Regions from separate parts of the Nonomuraea sp. NPDC049421 genome, predicted to be linked through region 1. Evidence: riboswitches for the same ligand, from Rfam matches in the RefSeq annotation. Region 1 holds a riboswitch; each other region holds the start of a gene.
What was found. A riboswitch is a leader RNA that binds a small molecule or an ion and turns the genes downstream of it on or off. The one in region 1 is predicted to bind thiamine pyrophosphate.
Positions count from the first base shown of each region.

Region 2: another riboswitch for thiamine pyrophosphate. It lies ahead of AB0K18_RS02265 (FAD-dependent oxidoreductase); the one in region 1 lies ahead of thiC (phosphomethylpyrimidine synthase ThiC).
Region 3: another riboswitch for thiamine pyrophosphate. It lies ahead of thiD (bifunctional hydroxymethylpyrimidine kinase/phosphomethylpyrimidine kinase); the one in region 1 lies ahead of thiC (phosphomethylpyrimidine synthase ThiC).
Region 4: another riboswitch for thiamine pyrophosphate. It lies ahead of AB0K18_RS43495 (cytosine permease); the one in region 1 lies ahead of thiC (phosphomethylpyrimidine synthase ThiC).

Region 1 is NZ_JBFAQA010000007.1:316,652-322,416, reverse strand. It holds gene AB0K18_RS15405 (cellulose binding domain-containing protein) at 1-572, opposite strand, end outside; gene AB0K18_RS15400 (universal stress protein) at 681-1,520, opposite strand; gene AB0K18_RS15395 (hypothetical protein) at 1,530-1,880, opposite strand; TPP riboswitch at 1,971-2,083, shown strand; gene thiC (phosphomethylpyrimidine synthase ThiC) at 2,076-3,620, shown strand; gene AB0K18_RS15385 (SDR family oxidoreductase) at 3,704-4,555, opposite strand; gene AB0K18_RS15380 (glycine betaine ABC transporter substrate-binding protein) at 4,596-5,555, opposite strand; gene AB0K18_RS15375 (ABC transporter permease) at 5,552-5,765, opposite strand, start outside.
Region 2 is NZ_JBFAQA010000001.1:489,447-495,211, forward strand. It holds gene pknB (Stk1 family PASTA domain-containing Ser/Thr kinase) at 1-117, opposite strand, end outside; gene AB0K18_RS02255 (thiazole synthase) at 295-1,002, opposite strand; gene thiS (sulfur carrier protein ThiS) at 1,043-1,243, opposite strand; gene AB0K18_RS02265 (FAD-dependent oxidoreductase) at 1,240-2,418, opposite strand; TPP riboswitch at 2,409-2,525, opposite strand; gene AB0K18_RS02270 (FAD-dependent oxidoreductase) at 2,579-3,748, shown strand; gene AB0K18_RS02275 (Rv2175c family DNA-binding protein) at 3,779-4,153, shown strand; gene thiE (thiamine phosphate synthase) at 4,131-4,778, shown strand; gene AB0K18_RS02285 (polyprenyl synthetase family protein) at 4,919-5,765, opposite strand, start outside.
Region 3 is NZ_JBFAQA010000013.1:85,311-91,075, reverse strand. It holds gene AB0K18_RS23010 (M28 family metallopeptidase) at 1-316, opposite strand, end outside; gene AB0K18_RS23005 (ATP-dependent DNA ligase) at 538-1,482, opposite strand; TPP riboswitch at 1,540-1,635, shown strand; gene thiD (bifunctional hydroxymethylpyrimidine kinase/phosphomethylpyrimidine kinase) at 1,623-2,432, shown strand; gene AB0K18_RS22995 (TenA family protein) at 2,461-3,135, shown strand; gene AB0K18_RS22990 (carbon starvation CstA family protein) at 3,142-5,256, opposite strand; gene AB0K18_RS22985 (hypothetical protein) at 5,291-5,629, opposite strand.
Region 4 is NZ_JBFAQA010000038.1:49,306-55,070, reverse strand. It holds gene AB0K18_RS43505 (PAS domain S-box protein) at 1-1,687, opposite strand, end outside; gene AB0K18_RS43500 (methylated-DNA--[protein]-cysteine S-methyltransferase) at 1,783-2,352, shown strand; gene AB0K18_RS43495 (cytosine permease) at 2,321-3,658, opposite strand; TPP riboswitch at 3,648-3,763, opposite strand; gene AB0K18_RS43490 (rhodanese-like domain-containing protein) at 3,817-4,140, opposite strand; gene AB0K18_RS43485 (DNA-formamidopyrimidine glycosylase family protein) at 4,185-5,063, opposite strand; gene AB0K18_RS43480 (GPP34 family phosphoprotein) at 5,133-5,753, shown strand; gene AB0K18_RS43475 (LCP family protein) at 5,760-5,765, opposite strand, start outside.

The DNA.
Region 1 (5,765 bases):
ACGGTGATCGGCGACTGGTCGGTGGAGGTCGCGGCGGCCCAGGCGGGGATGGCGTCGTTGAGGGCCACGGTGCGCCGGCCGCAGTCGGGGCAGGTGGCCGGGTTCATCGGGATGATCTCGGCGACCAGGATCCGCATGTTCGGGTTGCTCGCCCGCATCTGGTTCACCAGCGTGGTGAACGCGCCGAGGATCGTCGCGGGCGCGATGTTGCTCCACACGTCGTTGGTGCCCAGGTGCATGAGCACGACGTCGGGCCGGGTGGCCGAGAGCCAGCCGGGCAGCATGTTCTGGTTCGCGATGTTGGTGGCGAGGTAGCCGCCGTGGCCCTCGTTGTCGCCGTCGTGCGCCACCCCGCAGCCCTGCGGCGGCAGCGTGCCGACGAAGTCGATGTTCGTGTGGCCGGTGCTCTGCAGCCGGTTCCACAGCATGGCCCGCCAGCAGCCGGGGGAGCCGGTGATCGAGTCGCCGAGCGGCATGATCCGTACGGCCGCCGCCTCGGCCGGCGTCGTCGCGAACAGCACGGCCGCGATCACGGTCACCATTCCGGCCAGCACGGCGCCGATTGCGCGCATCGTCCGATCTCCCGTCGTCAGCCTGCGCAGATCGTAAGGAGCAGCGGGCGGAACGGGGAAGGAGGCGATCAGGACCGCGGACGTGACCTGCGGGGACGCATGTAACTTTCAGGCGGGGGAGCGCACCACCGCCAGCGGGCAGGGCGCGTGGTGCAGCATGGCCTGGCTGATTGATCCGATGAGCATGCCGGCGAGTTGCCCGCGCCCGCGCGAGCCCACCACCAACAGCTCGGCCCCGGCCGCCGCCTCCTTCAGCACGTCCACGGGATGCCCGTGCACGATCTCGGCGACCGCCTCGACGCGGGGATGCCGGGCGCGGTACGGCGACAGCGCCTCGTGCAGCGCCCGCAGGTGGCCCTGCTCGCTCTCGGGGTCGGCCGGCCCGAAGCCGCCCGGCTGGGGCCAGGCCCACGCCTGGACCACCCGCAGCCGCGCCCCGCGCAGCTCAGCCTCGGCGAAGGCGAACTCCAGGGCCCGCTCGGCGCATGCGGACAGGTCGGTGCCCGCGACAACCTCGCCGGGCGTGGCGGGGCGGTCGCGGACGAGGACGACGTTCGTCTCGGCGTGCGCGACGACCCCGTACGCGACCGAGCCGACCAGCAGCCCGCGCACGCCGCCGATGCCGCTGCTGCCGACGACCAGCAGCTCGGCCTCGGCGGCGGCCTTGACCAGGGCCGCGCGGGGATCGCCGGGGAGCAGGACGGTCTCCACGCGCGCCTGGGGCCGCTCGCGCAGCGCACGGTCCTTGGCGGAGGTGAGCACGGTCTGCGCGCCCTCGCGCATCCACCGCGCCACCTCGGCGTAACGGACGGGCTGGTCCTCCTCGCACACCCACTTGGGCACGACGTGCGCGACGGTCAGCGGCACCTGGCGCAGCACGGCCTCGGTGGCGGCCCAGCCGGCCGCCTCCAGGCCGGCACGGGAGCCGTCCACACCTACGATGATCAACTCGGCTCCTCAGGACGCGGTGTAGCACTCCACCTCGGCGCGGCGGAACGACAGTCCCTCGGCCTCGGAGTCGCGGACGCACGCGCGCTCCGCCTTGCTGAGCTTGAGCGTGCCGCAGACGGTCACGCCGGAGTAGGTACGGCAGTCGAGTGACGGATCGGTACGGCCGACGCGATAGAGCTCTCTGACGTTCGCGCGGCACTTGGCCTTACCGGTATCGGAGTAGCGGCACTGGGCCAGCAGGGTGTCGAACTGCTCCTGGCTGACCTCGTGCTGTTGCATGCCGTCCCCGGCGGCGGCGGTGGCGCCGGATGCGGCCATCACGACGAGTAGTCCTGCGACAGCGGCGATTCTCATCATGTTTCCCCTGATGGGGTCCGTACCGCTGAGAAGCCCCGCCAAACCTTCTCGCCCTGGTTTGGGATCGCGCCCCGCGTGGGTACGATCACCGCCGTCCAACGCGGGAGCCCGGTGGAGACCGGGCTGAGAGGACGGCTGCCAGCCGCCGACCGCCAGAACCTGCTCCGGGTAATGCCGGCGAAGGGAGTTTGCGCGATGACCGACGCGCGCTTTTCCAAGATCTACAGCGGCGAGCTGCGGGTGCCGATGCGGCGGGTGAACCTGTCGAACGGCACGGCGGTGACGCTGTACGACACCTCGGGCCCGTACACCGACCCCTCCTACGAGCCCGACCTGCGGCGGGGCCTGCCGCGCCGCCGGGCCGGGTGGATCGAGGAGCGGCGGGCCGCCGGGCACCCGGTCACCCAGGTCGGCTGCGCGCGGCGCGGGCTGGTGACCAAGGAGATGGAGTTCGTCGCGGTCCGCGAGGGCGTCACGCCGGAGTTCGTACGGGACGAGGTCGCGGCCGGCCGGGCCATCATCCCCGCGAACGTCAACCACCCCGAGACCGAGCCGATGATCATCGGCCGTGACTTCCTCGTGAAGATCAACGCCAACATCGGCAACTCCGCGGTCACCTCCTCCATCGAGGAGGAGGTGGAGAAGATGACCTGGGCCACCCGCTGGGGCGCCGACACGATCATGGACCTGTCCACCGGCGACGACATTCACGAGACCCGCGAGTGGATCCTGCGCAACTCCCCGGTCCCGGTCGGCACCGTGCCGATCTACCAGGCGCTGGAGAAGGTCAAGGGCCGGCCTGAGGAGCTGTCGTGGGAGGTCTTCCGCGACACCCTGATCGAGCAGTGCGAGCAGGGCGTGGACTACGTGACCGTGCACGCGGGCGTGCGGCTCGCGCACGTGCCGCTCACCGTGCGCCGCAAGACCGGCATCGTCTCGCGCGGCGGCTCGATCATGGCCGCCTGGTGCCTGGCGCACCACCGCGAGAGCTTCCTGTACGAGAACTTCGCCGAGATGTGCGAGATCCTGGCCCGCTACGACGTGTCGTTCTCGCTCGGCGACGGCCTGCGGCCCGGCTCGATCGCCGACGCCAACGACGAGGCGCAGTTCGCCGAGCTGCGCACGCTGGGCGAGCTGACCGTGATCGCGCGCGAGCACGACGTGCAGGTCATGATCGAGGGCCCGGGACACGTGCCCATGCACAAGATCAAGGAGAACGTCGACCTCCAGCGCGAGCTGTGCGACGACGCCCCCTTCTACACCCTCGGCCCGCTCGTCACCGACGTCGCGCCCGGCTACGACCACATCACCTCGGGCATCGGGGCCGCCATGATCGGCTGGTTCGGCACCGCCATGCTCTGCTACGTCACCCCCAAGGAGCACCTCGGCCTGCCGGACAAGGACGACGTGAAGACGGGCGTGATCACGTACAAGATCGCCGCGCACGCCGCCGACCTCGCCAAGGGGCACCCGAAGGCGCAGGAGTGGGACGACGCGCTGTCCGACGCGCGTTTCGAGTTCCGCTGGGAGGACCAGTTCGACCTCTCGCTCGACCCCGACACGGCCCGCGCCTTCCACGACGAGACGCTGCCCGCCGCGCCCGCCAAGACCGCGCACTTCTGCTCGATGTGCGGCCCCAAGTTCTGCTCGATGCGGATCAGCCACGACATCAGGCGGGCCGGTTTCGAGGAGAAGGCCGCCGAGTTCCGGCGCCTCGGCGGCACGATCTACGTGGAGTGACGCATTGTCCGATGTCCAGAGCCGCAGCTCTGGACGAAGATCACGCCGCCGCGCGGAGGAGCCATCAAGGACTCGGGCCGCGTCTAGCCCGGTAGCGTCTCGCCGCCGATCGGGGCCAGCACCTCGCCCGTGTAGTACGAGGACAGCCGGTCGGAGGCGAAGAACACGTACGAGGGGGCGATCTCGTCCGGATGGGCGGGTCGCCCCATCGGCACCTGCTGGCCGAACTTCTCCACCTTCTCCTCCGGCATCGTGGCCGGGATGAGCGGCGTCCACACCGGGCCAGGCGCCACCGCGTTGACCCGGATGCCCCGCTCGACCAGGTTCTGGGCCATGGAGTAGGTGAAGGCGTTGATCGCGCCCTTCGTGGCGGCGTAGTCGATGAGCGACTTGTTGCCGCGCAGGCCGTTGATCGACGAGGTGTTGATGATGGCCGCGCCCTCGCGCAGGTGCGGGAGCGCGGCCTTCATGACGCGGAAGTAGCTGTGGATGTTGACGGCGAACGTGTGCTCCCACTGCTCGTCGTCCAGCTCCTCCAGGCCGCTCACCGGCTCCTGGTAGGCCACGTTGTTGACCAGCACGTCCAGGCCGCCCAGCTCGGAGACGGCCTGCTCGACGACCGACGCGCAGTGCGCGCGGTCGGCCAGGTCGCCGGGCAGCGTCACGCAGCGCCGCCCGGCCTCCTCGACCAGCTTGCGGGTGTGCGCGGCGTCCTCGTGCTCGCTCAGGTACGCGATCGCGACGTCCGCTCCCTCCTTGGCGAACGCCACGGCGACCGCCCTTCCGATGCCCGAGTCGCCGCCCGTGATCAGGGCCTTCTTGCCGGCGAGCAGGTCGCGGCCGACGTAGTCGCGCATCTCGTCGCGCGGCTCAGGAGCCATCTCGCCGGTGCTGCCCGGGTACGGCTGGTTCTGCGGTGGTGGTGTGTGCGACATGCCTTGCGGGCTGCCCGTGGTCAGGTGGGGTTAACGCCCGTCATCGGACGAATCCCTCCGACCTGAGCCAGTCGCGGGCCACCAGCGCCGGCATGCCGCCGTCCACGTCCACCTGCGCGTTCAGGTCCCGCATGACGTCGTCGGTCAGCTTCGCGCTGATCGGCGCGAAGATCTTCGCGATCTCCGGGTGTGCGTCGGCGAGCTGCCTGCGCATCGTCACCGCCGCGTTGTACTGCGGGAAGAAGTGCCGGTCGTCCTCCAGCAGCACCAGGTCGAGCGCCTTGACCCGGCCGTCGGTGGTGGTCATCATGCCGAGCGTGCACTGGCCGCTGGCCACCGAGTTGTAGAGCACGCCGACCGACACCCTGCGCACGTTCGCCCTCGGCACCTCCTCGCCGTACGTCAGGCCGTAGCCCTTGAGCATGCCGAGGAAGCCGTCGTCGCGGCCGAACGTCTCGTGGTCCACGCAGAACGTGCGCTGCGCCACCGGCACCTTGGGGATGTCGGAGATCTTCGACAAGCCCCACTTCTCGGCCGACGCCCGGGTGACGCCGATGGCGTAGCTGTTGTTCAGCGGGGCGGGCGGCAGCCACACGATGCCGTTCTTGCGCAGGTCGAGGTCGCGTACGGCCTCGTACTGCGCCTCCGCCCCCTGGACGGGCTTCTGCTGTCCCAGGTAGGTGATCCAGCCGGTGCCGGTGTACTCCCACATCAGGTCGGTGCCGCCGCGGATGAGCGAGGCGCGGGCGTTCACGCTGCCCTGGACGTTGGTCCTGTCCTCCACGTCCGCGCCCGCCGCGGTGAGGGCGAGCACGGCGATCTTGCCGAGCACGAGCTGCTCGGTGAACTCCTTGGACGTCACCCGTACGCGCTGCCCTTCGAGCCCCGGCACCGGGCGGATGCCGCCCGGCTCCACCGGCGGCACGAACGACGACGCCGGCCGCAGCCCGCAGGCCACGACGCAGACCAGGACCGCCACGGCCGCCAGGAACGCCCTCATGAGAGCCCCTTCGGCGACAGCAGCCGCTGCGCCAGGCCCGCCGCCCAGTCGATGAGCAGCGCCAGCACCGCGATCAGCACGCAGCCGGTGACCAGGATCAGGCTGCGCTGCGTGCTCACCCCCGCGGTGATCAGGTCGCCCAGACCGCCCGAGCCGATGAACGCCGCGATGCCCGCCGTGCCCACGTTCAGCACCAGCGTCGTACGGATG
Region 2 (5,765 bases), on a different contig from region 1:
CCGGACGTCCAGCGCGAGGTAGACGGTCGCCATACCGCCCCGGGCGATCCGGCCCTCGATGCGGTAACGCCCATCGAGGAGCCGCCCGACCAGGGGGTCCGCAGTCGTCGTGTCCACCCCGCTGAGTTTACGGGCGTTTTGCCACCGGCATGGCCCTAGCGCCCGAAACCGATGCGGAGACGTTCCCGTCCCGTGTGTAACGGCGATGCGGCAGTGGCCCCGGCGTGTCGCCGGGGCGCATGGTGACGCCGATGCCGCCGCCCGCCTGTATCGCTCCGGATCCGGGCGGGCGGCTCAGGGGGTCATCGGTGAGGAGGCCTCGGCGTAGCGGCGGCGCGGGATGCGGCCCGCCTGGGCCGCCTGCCGCCCGGCCACCACCGCGCCCTTCATGGCCGCCGCCATCAGGTCGGGCCGCTGCGCCCGCGTCACGGCCGTGGCCAGCAGCACGGCGTCACAGCCCAGCTCCATCGCCAGCGCGGCGTCGCTCGCCGTACCGATGCCGGCGTCGAGGATCACCGGGACGGACGCCGCCTCCACGATCAGCTCGATGTTGTGCGGGTTGCGGATGCCGAGCCCCGAGCCGATCGGCGCGCCGAGCGGCATCACGGCCGCGCATCCGGCCTGCTCCAGCCGCCGGGCCAGCGCCGGGTCGTCCCCGATGTACGGCAGCACCACGAACCCGTCGGCCACCAGCCGCTCCGCCGCGTCGAACGTCTCGATCGGGTCGGGCAGCAGCGTGCGCTCGTCGGCGATCACTTCGAGCTTGACCCAGTTCGTGCCCAGGGCCTCCCTGGCCAGCCGGGCCGTCAGCACGGCGTCGCCCGCGGTGAAGCAGCCCGCCGTGTTGGGCAGCACCTTGATGCCGCGCGCACGCAGCACGTCGAGCACCGAACCCCGGGCCGCGGGGTCGAGCCGCCGCATCGCCACCGTGGTCAGCTCGGTGCCGGACGCCGCCAGCGCCTGGTCCAGCACCTCCAGCGAAGGGGCGCCGCCGGTGCCCATGATGAGCCGGGAGGAGAACTTCTCGCCGGCGATGATCAGCTCATCCACCTTGCACCGCCGTCAGCACCTCCACGCGGTCACGGTCGCTGAGCGCCGTCGTCTCCCAGGCGCCGCGGGTGACCACCTCGTCGTTCACGGCCACGGCCACTCCGGTGGTGGCCGTCGTCAGCGTACGTACGGCCTGCGCCACGGTGGTGCCGTCGGCCAGCTCGTGCGCGGATCCGTTGATGGTAATAATCATGAAATTTCCCGAAATCTCCCCGGCGAGCACAGGGCCGCCAGCTCGCTCTCCTCGCCCATCAGGATGGCCGCCGTCAGCGGGGCCATCAGCACCCCGCCCCGGTGATGTCCCGTCGCGTACGTCAGCCCCGGCGTCCTCCCGGGACCGATCAACGGCAGGTTGTCGGGCGTGCCGGGACGCAGCCCCGCCACCACGTCGGCGACCTCCAGCTCGGTGACGCCGGGCACCAGCTCCCTGGCGTCGCGCAGCAGCTCGTACAGGCCGCCCGCGGTCACCCTCGTGTCGTAGCCCAGTTCCTCCTGGGTGGCGCCGACCACCAGCTCGCCGTCGCCCCGGGGGACGAGGTAGACCGGCGAGCCGTGGACGGTGCCGCGTACGCAGCGGGTGAGCAGCGGCTGCGGCGAGCGCAGGCGCATGATCTGACCCTTGACCGGCCGCACCGGCACCTCCGCCAGCTCACCGCTCCACGCCCCGGCCGCCAGCACCACCCGCTCGGCCGCCAGCACCTCACCTCCGGCTCGTCCTTCCGTGGCGGCGAGAGGTGCGGAACCGCGGCCTTCGGCAGGCACGGCGGGCGGCCCGGCGAGGCGGACACCGGTGACGGCGCCGTCCGTGCGGACCAGCTCGCTCACGCGGGCCCGCACGATGGGGACGCCGCGCCGCTCCAGGGCGGTCAGCAGCGCCGCCGTCACCCGGCGCGGGTTCACCCACGCGTCGCCCGGTGCCAGCAGCCCGCCGCGCACCGACGGGGCCAGCATCGGCTCAAGCCGCCGGCACTCGCGCCCGGTCAGCCGCTCGACCGGCAGATCCAGCTTCTCCATGAACGCGGCCAGCTCATCGAGCGCCGCCATGTCATCGGCCCCGAACGCCACATCCAGCGTCCCCTCGGCCCGCAGATCCAGCCCGCTCACCCCTTCGGGCCCAGCGGGTGGAAGGCCGGCGTCCTCGGCCAGGGCGGTGGCGAAGGCGGGCCAGCGGCGCAGGGCCGCGACGCCCAGCCGCAGCAGCGGCGCCTCGGTGTAGGTGACCTCGCTGACCGGCGCCAGCATCCCGGCGGCCGCGTGGGAGGCCCCGGAGGCGGGTGACGGGTCGACGACGGTGACCGGCCGCCCCTCGCGCGCCAGCCGCCAGGCCACGGACAGGCCGACGACCCCGCCGCCCACGATCACATCCATGATCCGCTCCCTTCGCCGGCATGATCCGGATCAGGTGTCTTGCGGTCGAAGGCCCGCTGCAGCCTTCCTCTCAGCCCGGTCACGGCCGGACTCCCGCGCGTCTTTCCGTCCACAGCCTACGGCCTCGGTGCCGGGTCCACGCACCGCCCCCGTTAAGGTCATGACCGTGGAGCATGTCGTGGTGGTGGGAGCGGGACTGTCGGGAGTGCGCACGGTGGAGGCCCTGCGCGGGCGCGGCTACGCCGGTCGCCTGACGCTGCTGGGCCAGGAGCGCCATCGCCCCTACGACCGCCCGCCGCTGTCGAAGGCGGTGCTCAAGGGCGACGCCGACACCAGCTTCATCGACACCGACCTCGAGCGGCTCCAGGTCGACTTCCGTCCAGGCGTCGCGGCGAAGTCGCTGCGCGCGGGGGTCGTGGAGACCACCGAGGGCGAGCTCGACTACGACGGCCTGGTCATCGCGACCGGCGCCGACCCCATCAGGCTGCCCGGCGACGGCCCTCAGCACGTCCTGCGCACCCTCGACGACGCCCACGAGCTGCGCGTCATGCTCGTCCCCGGCGCGCGGGTCACGGTCATCGGCGCGGGCTGGATCGGCGCCGAGGTGGCGACGGCGGCCCGCCGCGCGGGCTGCGCGGTGACGGTCATCGAGGCCGCCCGGGCCCCGCTCGCCAGCGCGATGGGCACCGAGCTGGGCGCCCGCACGATCCCCTGGTACGACGGCATCGACCTGCGCCTCGGCACCATGGTCGAGTCGGTCGACGAGGGCGGCGTCCGCCTGGTGGGCGGCGAGTTCGTCGAGTCCCACGTCGTCGTCACCGGCATCGGCGTGCGCCCGGCCGTCGAGTGGCTGGCCGACGCCGACATCGACCTGCACAACGGCGTCGTCACCGACGAGCACCTGCGCACCTCGCTGCCCGGGGTGGTCGCCGTGGGCGACTGCGCCGCCTGGTGGTCGCGCCGCTGGGGCGCCCGCCTCAGGGTCGAGCACTGGGACACCGCCATCAACGCCCCCGAGGTCGCCGCCGCGACGCTGATGGGGGAGGAGGCGGTCTACGACCCGGTGCCGTACTTCTGGTCGGAGCAGTTCGGCCACATGCTCCAATACGCCGGCCACCACGCGTCGGGCGAGCGGATCGTGCACCGGGGCGAGCCCGAGGGCAAGTGGTCGGCCGTCTGGCTCACGGCGGACGATACGCTTGCCGCGGTGCTGGCCGTGGACCGGCCGCGCGATCTCGTCCAGGGCCGGCGCATCATCGATGCGGGTCACCGGCTGGACACGGAACGCCTGGTAGATCCACAAGTGCCCCTACGAGATTGTGTTGTTTGAGCAAGGACGGCATGTGGTAGTTGTGGTTTCGTGACGCTTTCTGTTGCACAGATCGACCGGGAGACCGACCAGCTCGTCGACGAGTGGCTCACCCTCCCCGAAGTGGCCTCACGCCTCGATCTCCCGATCGGGCGGGCCAAGCAACTCCTGAAGGACCACAAGCTGCTCGGCGTACGCCGCGGCAGCGGCGGGCCACAGGTGCCCGCGGTGTTCCTCGACGGAAAGGACGTGATGAAGGGCCTGCCAGGCACGCTCACCGTGCTCCAGGACGCCGGCTACGACGACGTCGAGGCGCTGCGCTGGCTCTTCACCCCCGACGAGTCACTGCCAGGCTCGCCCATCGAGGCGATCAGGGCGGGCCGTCACACAGAGGTCAAGCGGCGTGCCCAAGCCCTCGCTTTCTGAGGCCCGCCTCTATCTCTGCACAGACGGCCGCCGCGACCGCGGCGATCTGGCGGAGTTCCTCGACGCGGTGCTGGCCGGCGGTGTGGACATCATCCAGCTGCGGGAGAAGGGCCTGGAGGCACGCGAAGAACTCGCGCTCCTCGACGTCTTCCGCGACGCCTGTGACCGGCACGGAAAACTGCTCGCCGTCAACGACCGGGCGGACATCGCCTACGCCGCCCGGCCCGACGTGCTCCACCTGGGGCAGGACGACCTTCCCGTGACTGTCGCGCGAGAGATACTCGGCGACGACGTCGTCATCGGACGGTCCACCCACTCCGCAGCCGAGGCGTCCGCCGCGGCCGTGGAGGAGGGCGTCGACTACTTCTGCTGCGGCCCGATCTGGCCGACGCCGACCAAGCCGGGCCGCCCGGCGCCTGGGCCGCCGCTGCTGCGGCACGCGGCGGCGCTCGGCACCTCGCGGCCGTGGTTCGGCATCGGCGGCATCGACCTGGGCACCCTCGACGAGGTGATGGCGTACGGCGTGAGCCGCGTGGTGGTCGTCCGCGCGATCACCGACGCCGACGACCCGGGCGCGGCCGCCGCGGAGTTCGCCAAGCGGCTGGCCGCGGGGCCGGCCCGCTGAGCCTGCGAGGCGCCCGCGCTTCCCCGCGCGGGCGCCTCCTTACCTGCGGACTCGGCTTGTCTGCGGACCTGTCTGCGGACCGGCTTTGTCTGCGGACCGGCTTTGTCCGCGGACTCGGCCTGTCCGCGGGCTCGGCGGGGTCAGGTCTTGCGGGACGTCGCCGCGATCGCCAGCTCGGTCAGCGCCTCGCGCGCCTCAGGAGTGACCGGCGCCGCGTCGAGCGTGGCCAGCGCCTGGCCGAGATAGCCGGCGATCAGGTCCTCGCACTCCTGCAGCGCGCCGGTGTCCTCGATGATGCCGCGCAGCTCCGCCACACCCTGCTCGTCCAGCCCGGGGTCGCCGAGCAGCCGGCGTACGGTGGCCGCGGCGGCGGGGGAGGCGGCGGCGAGGGTGCGGGCCACGAGCATCGTGCGCTTGCCCTCCCGCAGGTCGTCACCGGCCGGCTTGCCCGTCTGCGCCGGGTCGCCGAAGACGCCCAGGATGTCGTCGCGCAGCTGGAAGGCGATGCCGACGCGCTGGCCGTAGCCGGTGCACAGCTCGTCCATCCACGGCGCCTCCTCCCGGGCGGCGAGCACCAGGCCGAGCCGCAGCGGCTGCTCCACCGAGTATCTGCCGCTCTTGAACAGCGCCACCCGCAGCGCCGAGTCGAACGTGTTCTCCCCGGTGGCCTGCTCCAGCAGGTCGAGGTACTGGCCGCACATCAGCTCGCTGCGCATGTGGTCGTGGACGGGCCTGGCCGCCTCCAGCGCCTCGCGCGGCAGCCCGGACGTCCGCCACATCTCGCCCGACCAGAGCAGCAGCAGGTTGCCCAGCAGGATCGCCGCGCCCTCGCCGAACTGCCCGGACGAGCCGTGCCAGCCCGCCTCCTCGTGCATCGCCTGGAAGCGGCGGTGCGCCGACGGCATGCCCCTGCGCAGGTCGCTCTTGTCCATCACGTCGTCGTGCACCAGCGCGCTGGCCTGCAGCAGCTCAAGGGAGGCGGCGGCG
Region 3 (5,765 bases), on a different contig from region 1:
GCACCGCAGGGGCGTTCTCGGTCCAGCTCTCCACGTAGTCGATCGGCTGGAGCGTGACCTTGTACCCCGCCTTGCGCAGCTTGCCCGCCACGTAGTCGCGGGAGGCGTTGTAGCCGGGCGTGCCCGCGGCGCGGTTGCCGCCGTTCGCGGTGGCGATAGCCTGCAGGGCGTCCAGGTGTTTCTTGGCGCTGGTCCCCTTCACCTGCTTGACGAGCAGCTTGGCGAACACGTCGTCGAGCCCGCCCGCGTGCGCCGGTGCGGCCGTGACGAGCGATAACGCGAGCACGGCGAGCAGTACGGTGAACGTCCTTCGCATAGGGTCCCCCAGGGAAGGTCGGAAGAGCGGCGATTCCCCCCGAGCAGCCGCCCCCGGACGGTAACCCGCCAACCGACCAGCGTGAAGACCCATAAATCCGGACTTATCCGCCGCCAGCCGCGCCGCCCACAGCCCCCGCCGCCAGCCACGGGCGACGGCCCGGCTCCGCGGGCGGCAGTCCGGCGCCGCAGGCGGTTATCCGGTGCGGCGGGCCCGGACGGCTAGTCGGCGCGGCGGGCGCGGGCGCGGCGCTTGCCCTCGTGCATCGCCTGTACGCGCGCCACCGGGATCGTGTGCCCCTCCTCGACGAGGTCGGCGGGCAGCGCCTGCGGCGCCGGCATGTGCTCGGCCCACGGGTCGCCCTCACCCAGCCGCTCGACGGCGGTGCGGATGGTGAACTCGCCAGGCCGCACGCCGTCGAGCTCGTCCCAGGCCACGGGGAACGAGACGGGCACGCCGGGCCGGATCCGCGGGCTGTAGGCGGCCGCCACCGTCGCGCCGCCCGCCCGGGTGGAGTCGAGGAACACCTTGCCCTCACGGTCCTCTTTGATGAACGCGGTGGTGGCCAGCGCCGGGTCCAGCCGCTCGGCGCGGGCGGCCAGCGCCCGGGTGGCGGCGGCCAGGTCGTCCATCGCGGTGCCGGGCACGACGGGCACGAACACGTGCACCCCCTTGGCCCCGCTGGTCTTGACGGCCCCCGCCAGCCCGCAGTCGGCCAGCGCCTGCCTGACGAGGTGCGCGCCCCGGACGGCCGGCGCGAAGGAGTCGTGCTCGGGCGGGTCGAGGTCGAGCACCATGTGCGTGGGGTGCTCACCGGCGTAGAGCGCCGGGTGGTACTCGACCGCCCGCTGGTTGGCGAACCAGAGCAGCGTCCTGCGGTCGTCGCACAGCGCGTACGTGACCTGCCGCCGCGCGGAATCCGCCCACATGGTCACCGACCGCACCCAGTCGGGAGCGTATTTGGGCAGGTTCTTCTGCATGAACGGCTCCTGCCCCGGGCGTACCCGGATGACCGAGAGCGGCCGGTCGCGCAGCACGGGCACCATCCGGCCCGCGACCGCGTCGAGGTAGTCGACCAGGTCCCGCTTCGTGGCGTCGGCGCCGTCGAAGAGGGGCTGGTCGAGGTTGGTCAGGGAGACCCCGTCGCGCGTCTCGTCAGCGGCCACCCGCCCTACGATGCCCACACTCGAACGTGTGGTCAACAACCCGGCCTGTTAGAGTGAGCCGTTGACGCGGGGTGCCCGGAAAGCCGGGCTGAGATCACACCCGTCGAACCTGATCTAGTTCGCACTAGCGAAGGGACGTCATGGCAGCGAACGCCGTTCCCAAAGTCCTGACCATCGCGGGCACCGATCCGAGTGGCGGGGCCGGCATCCAGGGCGACCTCAAGACCTTCTCCGCGCTCGGCGCGTACGGCATGACGGTCGTCACCGCGCTGGTCGCGCAGACCACGACGGGCGTGACCGGCATCCACGAGGTGCCCGCCGCGTTCGTGGCCCAGCAGCTCGACACCCTGCTCACCGACGTGCCCGCCGATGCCGTGAAGATCGGCATGCTGGGCGACGCCGACCTGATCAAGGCGGTGGCGGCGGCGCTCGACACGTACCGGCCGCCTCATGTCGTGCTCGACCCCGTCATGGTCGCCAAGAGCGGCGACCGGCTGCTGCCCGCCGACGCGGTGAGCGAGCTGCGCCGCACGCTGCTGCCGCGCGCCGACCTCATCACCCCCAACCTGCCCGAGGCGGCCGACCTGCTCGGCGAGCCGCAGGCGAGCGGGCTGCCCGAGATGCACGCGCAGGCGGCCAGGCTGCGCGCGCTCGGCGCCCGGCAGGTGCTGCTCAAGGGCGGCCACCTCGACGGCGACACCTGCGTCGACGTGCTGGCCACCCCCGAGGGCACGATCGAGCTGGCCGCGCCGCGGGTGCCGACGCACAACACCCATGGCACGGGCTGCACGCTGTCCTCGGCCATCGCGGCTCTGCGGCCCCGCCACGACGACTGGCCCGGTGCGGTGCGCGCCGCGAAGGACTACCTGACGCAGGCGCTGCGCGCCGCCGACTCGCTGGGCGTCGGCCACGGCCACGGCCCGGTCCACCACTTCCACAACGCCTGGTAACCGGCCCCCTTCTCGCGAAAGAGACGCGATGTTCTGCGATGACATCTGGCAGCGCACGTCCGAGCTGATGCGCGCCATCCACGAGCACCCCTTCGTGACGGCACTCGGCGACGGCTCGCTCGACCGTGAGACGTTCGCCTTCTACATGGTGCAGGACGCCCGCTACCTGGAGGCGTTCTCGAAGGCGCTGGCCGCCGCCTCCGTCCGCGCCGACGACTCCGACGAGGCGGCGTTCTGGGCCATGAGCGCGCACACCGCGCTGGTCGCCGAGCGCGAGCTGCACTCCGGCTACATCGAGGAGCTGGGCGCGGCCGTCAAGGGCATCGCGACCTCGCCGACGTGCCTGGCGTACTCGTCGTTCTTGCAGGCCACCGCCCTGTCGGCGCCGTATCCGGTGATCGCGGCGGCGGTGCTGCCGTGTTTCTGGATCTACCAGGACGTCGGCACCGCGCTGCTCGCCAAGGCCGGCGACGATCCCGCGCACCCGTACGCCAAGTGGATCTCCACCTACTCCGACCCCGAGTTCGCCGCCTCCGTCGAGCGGGCCAAGGCCATCACCGACCGGCTCGCCGCCGCCTCCCTCCCGGACACCCGCGAGGCGATGGCGCAGGCGTACGGGCGGGCGGCGGCGTACGAGTGGATGTTCTGGGACAGCGCGTGGCGGCGCGAGGGCTGGCCCACGGCCGCCTGGCTGGCCCCCTGACGCCGCTCAGGGCGACTTCGCCATCAGCTCCTTCTCCTCGCGGGTGGCGATGAGCCCCGACGGCGCCACGATCGTGGACTCCTGGAACGGCGCCTCCGTGTCGGGCAGCGGTTCGCGCAGCCGGATCGCCTTGATCCAGATGCGGGCGGCGTCGAGGAGGACCACGATGATCAGCACGGCGAAGAGCGCGGCCAGCACGCCGTCAACGGTCGAGTTGACCACGATCTGCCGCATCGCGTCCTCCGTCCTGGCGGGCGCGAGCAGTTGCCCCTGGTCGAGCGCCGCCTGATAGCGGTCGCGCTGGGCGAAGAAGCCGAGCGTGGGGTCGGGCGAGAACACCTTCTGCCAGCTCGCGGTGAGCGTGACGGCGGCGTCCCAGGCCAGCGGGACGCCCGTCACCCACGCCCACTTGAGCCGGCCGCTCTTGATCAGCAGCGTGGTGGCCACGGTGAGCGCGACGGCGGCGAGGAGCTGGTTCGCGATGCCGAACAGCGGGAAGAGCTGGTTGATGCCGCCGAGCGGGTCGTTGACGCCCTGGTAGAGGAAGTAGCCCCAGGCCGCCACCACGACGGCGCTGGTCGCGACGAGTCCGGGCCACCAGCTCACCCGGGAGATCGGCTTCCACAGGTTGCCGATCGTGTCCTGGAGCATGAACCGGCCCACCCGCGTGCCCGCGTCCACGGTGGTGAGGATGAAGAGCGCCTCGAACATGATCGCGAAGTGGTACCAGAACGCCTGGAGTCCCGCGCCGCCGAGGAAGCCGGAGAAGATCTGCGAGATGCCCACGGCCAGGGTGGGCGCGCCGCCCGTCCGCGCGATCAGCGTCTCCTCCTGCACGGCCGCCGCCGCGGCCTGCAGTTGCTCGGGGGTGATGACGAAGCCCATGTTCGTGACGGCTTCGGCGGCGCTCTGCACGGTCGCGCCGACGACGCCCGCCGGTGAGTTCATCGCGAAGTAGAGGCCGGGGCTCAGCACGCAGGCCGCGGTGATCGCCATGACCGCCACGAACGACTCCATGAGCATGGAGCCGTAGCCGATCATCCTGACCTGCGTCTCCTTCTGGATCATCTTCGGCGTCGTGCCGGACGAGATCAGCGCGTGGAAGCCGGACAGCGCGCCGCAGGCGATGATGATGAACACGAACGGGAACAACGACCCGGCGAAGACCGGCCCTTCGCCGTTGAAGGCGAAGTCGGTGAACGCGGTCGTCCGCAGCGGCGGCATGGTGACCGCGATGCCGACCGCGATCAGCACGATCGTGCCGATCTTCATGAACGTCGACAGGTAGTCGCGCGGCGCGAGCAGCATCCAGACGGGCAGCACGGCGGCGACGAACCCGTACGCGATGAGCCACAGCGCCAGCGCCGACGGGCTGAGCGTGAAGGTCGGCGCCCAGCTCGACTCCTGCACCCAGCCGCCGGCCATGATGGCGAGGATCAGCAGCACGACCCCGATGACCGTCGTCTCGACGACCCTGCCCGGCCTGATCACCCGCAGGTAGAAGCCCATGAACAGGGCGATCGGGATGGTCATCGCGATGGAGAAGACGCCCCAGGGCGACTGCGCGAGCGCGTTCACCACGACCAGCGCCAGCACCGCGAGCAGGATGATCATGATGGCGAAGACCGCGATCAGCGCCGCCGCGCCGCCCACCGGGCCGATCTCCTCGCGGGCCATCTGCCCGAGGCTCCTGCCGTTGCGCCGCATGGAGAAGAACAGCACCACCATGTCCTGCACGGCTCCGGCGAAGATCACCCCCGCGATGATCCAGATCGTGCCGGGCAGGTAACCCATCTGCGCGGCCAGCACGGGACCGACCAGCGGCCCCGCCCCCGCAATGGCGGCGAAGTGGTGGCCGAACAGGATGCGCCGGTCGGTCGGGTGGTAGTCGATGCCGTTGTCGAGCCGCTCGGCGGGGGTGGCCCTGCGATCGTCGGCCCGCAGCACCTTGCGGACGATGAAGCGGGCGTAGAAGCGGTAGGCGATCGCGTACGAGCCGAGCGCGGCGCACAGCAGCCACACCGCGTTGACGTTCTCGCCTCTGGACAGGGCGAGCACCGCCCAGCCGACGGCCCCGACGAGGGCCACCGCCGTCCAGATGATGATGGAACGCAGCTTCACCGGTTACCTCCCATGTGTCTGGCGACGGACAGGATCAGTCGTGAGCCGTGTTGTGTGCCGGACGGCCCAGGCAGCAGCGCAGCCCGGCGTCCGGCAGCAGGTCGGTGGTGAAGCGCCGCCAGCGCCACAGCGGGCGGCAGTCGATGGTGACGGGCAGCTCGGCGAGGTGCACCCAGGCGGTCGGGTGGGCGTACACGAGACCGGTCGGGCCGAGCTCGCGCGCCCGGCGCGGCAACCTGCTGCGCCGCAGCGGCCGGACCGAGAACTCGCCCGCGTCCGCGCAGCACAGACCGGTGACGTGCCAGTCGAAGAAGACCACTTCGTCGGCGCGCAGGGCGTCACGGGCGGCGGGGGTGAGCGTGACACGGGACATCCGTGGCTCCTGGTGAACAGGCAGCTCAAATTAACGTCGGCCTTACCCTGCGGTTGCTCGGTCGAAACGCTTCAGTGCCTCACGAAACGATCACGTGGGCGATCCGCACGACTTATCCGGAAATTTCGCCTCATTT
Region 4 (5,765 bases), on a different contig from region 1:
GGACGAAGCGTTCAAAAATCCGCTCACGGTCAGGCGGGGCGATTCCGACCCCCTCGTCGTCCACGACGACGACCACGTTGTCGTCCTCGGGCCAGGCCGCCACGCTGATCAGCCCGCCCTTCGGCGAGTACTTGAACGCGTTCTCCAGCAACTGTCCGAGCAGGATGTCCGTGGCCAGCGCGTCGCCCAGCACGTACGGCAGCCCCTCGGGCACGTCCACCTCGACCCGGTGCCGGTCCGACAGCTCGGGCAGCCCCAGCGTGGCCGCCACGATGCGCTCCGCCAGGTCGAACTCCTCGATGCGCACCTTGAGCTCGTCCGCGCCGGCCCGCGCGCCCAGCAGCAGGTGGTCCATGAGCACGCCCAGCGACTTCGCGCGCTCGGCGATCGTGTGCACGGCCGAGCGGCGCGCGGGGTCGCCCATGTCGTCCCAGCGCGAGTCGAGCGTGCTGGCGAAGCCCCGCACGATCGTGATCGGCGTACGCAGCTCGTGGCTGGTCGTGGCGAGGAACAGGTCCTTGGCCTCCTCCAGCTCCTTGGCCGCCGTGACGTCGCGGAAGTCGACGACCACCTCGCCGGTCTCCTCGATCTGCGCGCTCACCACGTCGAGCCAGCGCCCGTTGTCGAGCTGGAAGGTGCCCTTCTCGCCCGCCTTGGGCAGCGGGAACGGCGGGGGACCGCCGATCACGGACTCGGCGGGCAGTGCGGTCAGCTCCTCGGCGGCCGGGTTCCAGCGCACCACGAGGCCGTCCTGGTCGAGCACGGCGATGCCGTCGGCGCTGGCGTCGAACACGGCCCGCTCGTGCGCCCGCTGCCGCACCGCCTCCTGGTAGGCGACCGCGTTGCCGACCGCGATGCCGGCGTGCCCGGCCAGCAGCTCAAGCAGCTCCAGCTCCAGGTGTCCCGGGTTGCGGCGGGCGAACAGGGCATAGAGGGCGCCGTACGGCCGCCCGCCCACCGCGGCGAGCCCCAGCGCGATCGTGTGCAGGCCCTTGAGCTTGGCCCACACCAGGTCGTCGAGCCCGTGGGACTCCAGCATCACGGTCTTGCCGGTGCGTAAGAGCTTGTCCACCAGGCTCGTCCGCAGGTCGGTGGTGGTGCCCCTGATCGCCTCCGGCAGCTCGTACGTGCTGACCAGCCGCAGCCGCTCGCCCTCGATGAGCACGAACCCGCCCGCGTCCGCCCCGGTCAGCTCGGTCAGGCTGGCCGAGATGCGGTCGAGCACGGCCGACAGCTCAAGGTCGGAGTTGATGTCGCCCACGACGTCGGTGAGGCGGGCGACCAGCCGGGCGCGGCGCGCCATGCGGTGCTCGGCCATCTCGTCGGCCCTGGCCGGGTGGTAGGCGCACACGTAACCGGCGACGGCACTGCCGAGGCGCAGGGCGCTGATGTCCACCCGCAGGTCGAGCACCCGGCCGTCGGCGTGGAGACGCTTGGTGCGCAGCGACACGGGCTCTCCCGTACGTACGCGCTCCAGCACCGCGTTGTGCTCGGCGCCCAGCTCGTCCGGCACGATCGGCGCCCGGCGGCCGAGCAGCTCGTCGGCGCTCCAGCCGAACATGCGCTCGGCGGCGGCGTTCCACACCAGCACGCTCTGGTCGCGGTCGAGCGCCACGATGGCGTTGGGCGAGCTGGCGAGCGCCGCACGAGCGATCTCATCGTCACTACCGGCCCATTCGTCCCCCACTACTCCATAGTGCACGTGGCGCGGTGGGTGCGTCGGGCGATCCGTCCGATACGCTGCGGTCACGGTGATTCCCGGCAGGTGGGAGGGTGAGGGGTATGTCGAGCAACGATCTCGATGCCCTGCTGCGGGTGACCTCCAGCACCTATCGGGGTGAGACACCACCCGACATCGCGTTCGGCACCTACGACGGCGCGGTGGGCAGGATGGTGCTGGCGGTGACCGGCAAAGGCATCGCGGCGTGCAGCTTCGAGGCGGAAAACGACGTGTTCGAGCTGGTCACGCGGCACGTGGGGCGGTTCATCGGGCCCGACGCGCGGCGGCTCGACCCGGTGCGCAGAGAGCTCGACGCCTACTTCTCGGGGCGGCTGCGGACGTTCGCCACGCCGGTCGACCTGACGCTGGCGACGTCGTTCGCCCGTACGGTGCTGCAGAAGACCATGGCGGTCCCCTACGGCACCACCACGACGCTGGAGGAGATCGGCCAGAGCATCGGCAGACCGCGCGCACTGCGGGCGATCGGCAACGCGCTGGCCTCCAACCCCGTCTGCGTGATCGTGCCCTGCCACCGGGTGGTGCGCGAGGACGGCGGGCTCGGCGACTACGCCGGCGGCGTCGCCGCCAAACAGCACCTGCTCAACGTCGAGCAGCGCGCGACCGCTGGATGAGCCCGATGAGCAGGGTGACCAGCGCCGCCACCAAGGCGCCGCCGAGCGCGCCGTTCATCCACGACTGACGCACGAAGCCGAGCGCCTCGCGCACGCCCGTCCAGAGCGCGTCCCACTGCGGGAAGGTCGGCGTCGAGGTGGTCAGCCAGTACGCGGCGAAGCCCAGCGTCCAGGGCACCAGCATCGACCAGCGCGACGGGGCGTCCTCGGCGGTGTTCCAGCCCTCGCCGCGGCGCAGCACGAAGTAGTCGACCGCGAGCACCGCGAACATCGGCACGAACACGGCGCCGATCACGCCGAGGAACACGCCGTAGGAGTTGACGTCCGCGAAAAGGGCGATCACGACCGTCAGCACGCCGATGGCGGTCGAGAGGATCCGGCGGTCCACCCGCGGCATGAGGTTCTGCAGCGACATCGTGGTGGAGTAGACGTTGGCGAAGGACTGGTCGGTCTCGCGCAGCACCAGGATGCCGAAGAACAGCGCGCCCAGCGGCACCGCGACGAACGGCGTGAACACCGACGTCGCGTCGGCCAGCACGCCGTCCGCGCCCGCCAGGGCCACGGCGTGGACGCCGAGCCCGAGGCAGGCTACCTGGGCCAGCGTGTAGCCGCCGACCACGCCGGTGAAGGCGGCGCGTCCCGACCGCGAGTGGCGGGCGAAGTCGGCCGCCATCGGCACCCACGACACCGACAGCGCGATCACGTAGTCGACGGCGGCGGGGAAGGCCGTCCAGCTCCCGCCCTCGGGTGAGGGGGCGTCGCGCAGGAAGAACACCGTGAACCAGACCATCGCCACGATGACGCCGACGGTGACGTAGCGGCGCAGCAGCCGGATCGAGCCGAGCGGCCAGACGGTCAGCGCCGCCGTCAGCACGCCCGCGACGAGCACCCACACCTGGTACGGCACCGACGGGAAGATCGCGCCGGCTCCCTTGGCGATCACCCACAGCTCGAAGGCGCCCCAGCCGATCATCTGGATGATGTTCAGCACCGTCGGGACGTAGGAGATCCTGGCCCCGAACAGCCCGCGCAGCAGCACCATGGCCGGCTTGCCGGTGCGCGTGCCCGGGATGGCCGACAGGCCCACCATGGCGGTGCCGATCAGGCTGCCCACCACGGTGGCGACCAGCGCCGCCGCGAGGGTGAGCGGCGCATTGCCCAGCGGGTCGAGCAGCAGCAGCGCTCCGGAGAAGCCGAGGAGGCTGACCCCGAGGTTGGCCCAGAGCGCGCCCTGATCGAGCACGCCCAGGGTCTTGGGCGCCTCGCCTTCGAGGGTCAGCGGAACTTCTTCGACGCCGTGCGACATCGCACACTCCCTACGCCGGCATTACCCGAACAGGTTCAGGCGGTCGGCAGCGGATGCATAGCTGCCCTCTCAGCCCGGCGACCCCGAGCTCCCGCGACGATCTGTAGTTTGCGCCCTTATTTTGCCTTAGAGAGGGTCAAATCGCCATAGTGGGCGACTTACGCCACAAAAGGCTCCTGGCCCGTCTCGCTGACCATCGGCTTCCGCGCGGCCTCCCACGACTGCATGCCGCCGCCGACGTTGACCGCCTCGCGTCCGAGCTGGTTGAGCCACGCGGCGACCTGCAGCGACCGGCCGCCCACCCGGCACACGACGTAGACCGTGCGGTCGCCGGGGACCTCCTCCACCCGGCCCTGGATCTGCGTCATGGGGATGTGGACGGCCTGCGGCGCGTGGCCCGCCAGCCATTCGTCCTGCTCGCGGACGTCGAGCAGGTAAGCGTCTGCGGGCACGGCACTGGCCTCGATCTCAGGAACGGTCATGACTCCATCATGGCGTGCCCAGGGTCGTGCAGAGGACGCCCGCCCTACTTGAGCAGGCGGGACAGGCGCCGGTCGGCCAGCGGCTTGCCACCGGTCTGGCAGGTCGGGCAGTACTGCAGCGAGGAGTCGGCGAACGAGACCTCCCTGATCGTGTCGCCGCACACGTCGCACGGCTGCCCCGCACGGTTGTGCACCCGCAGCCCCGACTTCTTCTCCGCCTTGAGGTCCTTGGCCGCGAGCCCGTGCGCCCGCTCGACCGCGTCGCGCAGCGTGGTCACGATGGCCTCGTGCAGGTCGGCGAGCTGGGCGTCGGTCAGCGTCGCGGCGATCTTGAAGGGCGACATCCTGGCGGCGTGCAGCACCTCGTCGGAGTAGGCGTTGCCGATGCCGGCGATCACCTTCTGGTCGCGCAGCAAGCCCTTGATCTGGGTGCGCTTGCCGCCCACGATGCGCTTGAGCGCCTCGACGGTGAACGACTCGGCGAGCGGGTCGGGGCCGAGGGCGGCGATGCCGGGCACCTCGTCCGGATTTTTCGTGACATAGACGGCGAGGCGTTTCTGTGTCCCCGCCTCCGTCAGCTCGAACCCGGGCGCCGGCCCCTCGTCGTCGGGCGCCAGCCGCACGCGTACGGCCAGCGGCCCCTTCCCCGGCCGCACCGGCTTGGCCCCCGACAGGTCGTCGCGCCAGCGCAGCCACCCGGCGCGGGCCAGGTGAATGATCAGGTGCAGCCCGTCGCAGTCGAGGTCGAGGAACTTGCCGTGCCTGCTCACGCCGGTGACGGTCAGCCCGCCGAGCGAGGTGACGGGCGGGTCGAACGTCTTGAGCGCCTGGATGGCCACCACGTCGATCCCCGCGATCGCGCGGCCCACGGCCCGCTCACGCAGGAAATGGGTGAGCGACTCGACTTCGGGAAGTTCGGGCATGCCCCCAGAGTACGGCCCGCACGAAATTGTCCCCAGAACGGGAGCCATCGGGTCGTTAGGGTCAAGTGCATGACCGTGACGATCGCAGAAGAGCTCCTCCTCCTGGCACTCGGCGAGGACAAGGGCAAGCTCCTCATCAACGCGGCCACGCTCGACCTGGCGCTCTCCGGCGGCATCCTGGCCGAGCTGGCGTTGGCCGGCCGCGTCACCAAGGACGGCAAGAAGCTGGCCGTCGCCGTGCCGGATCCGGTCGGCGACCAGGAGCTGGACGCCGCCCTGGAGCGCATCGCGAACGACAAGGCACGCACCCCCGAGTGGTGGGTGCGCAAGCTGCAGACGAGCGACCTGCGCGACCGCCTGCTCACCCGCCTGGCCAACACCGGCGTGCTGGCCAGAGAGCGCACCAAGGCGCTCGGCATCTTCACGATCACCCGCTGGCCCGAGCTGAACTCCGCCGTCGAGGCCGAGATCAGGGAGCGGGTGGCGGCCGTGCTCACCGGCGCCACCCCCGACACCCGCACGACCGCCCTGATCGCGCTGGCCAAGGCGGCCGGGCTGGACCGCAAGGCGTTCCCCGACGCCGGCAAGGCCCGCGTCAAGGAGCTCGCCAAGGGCGACTGGGTGGCGGACGCGGTGACCCGCGCCATCGCCAACATGAACGCCGCCGTCGTGGTCACCACCGTGACGTGAGGCCCGTCAGCC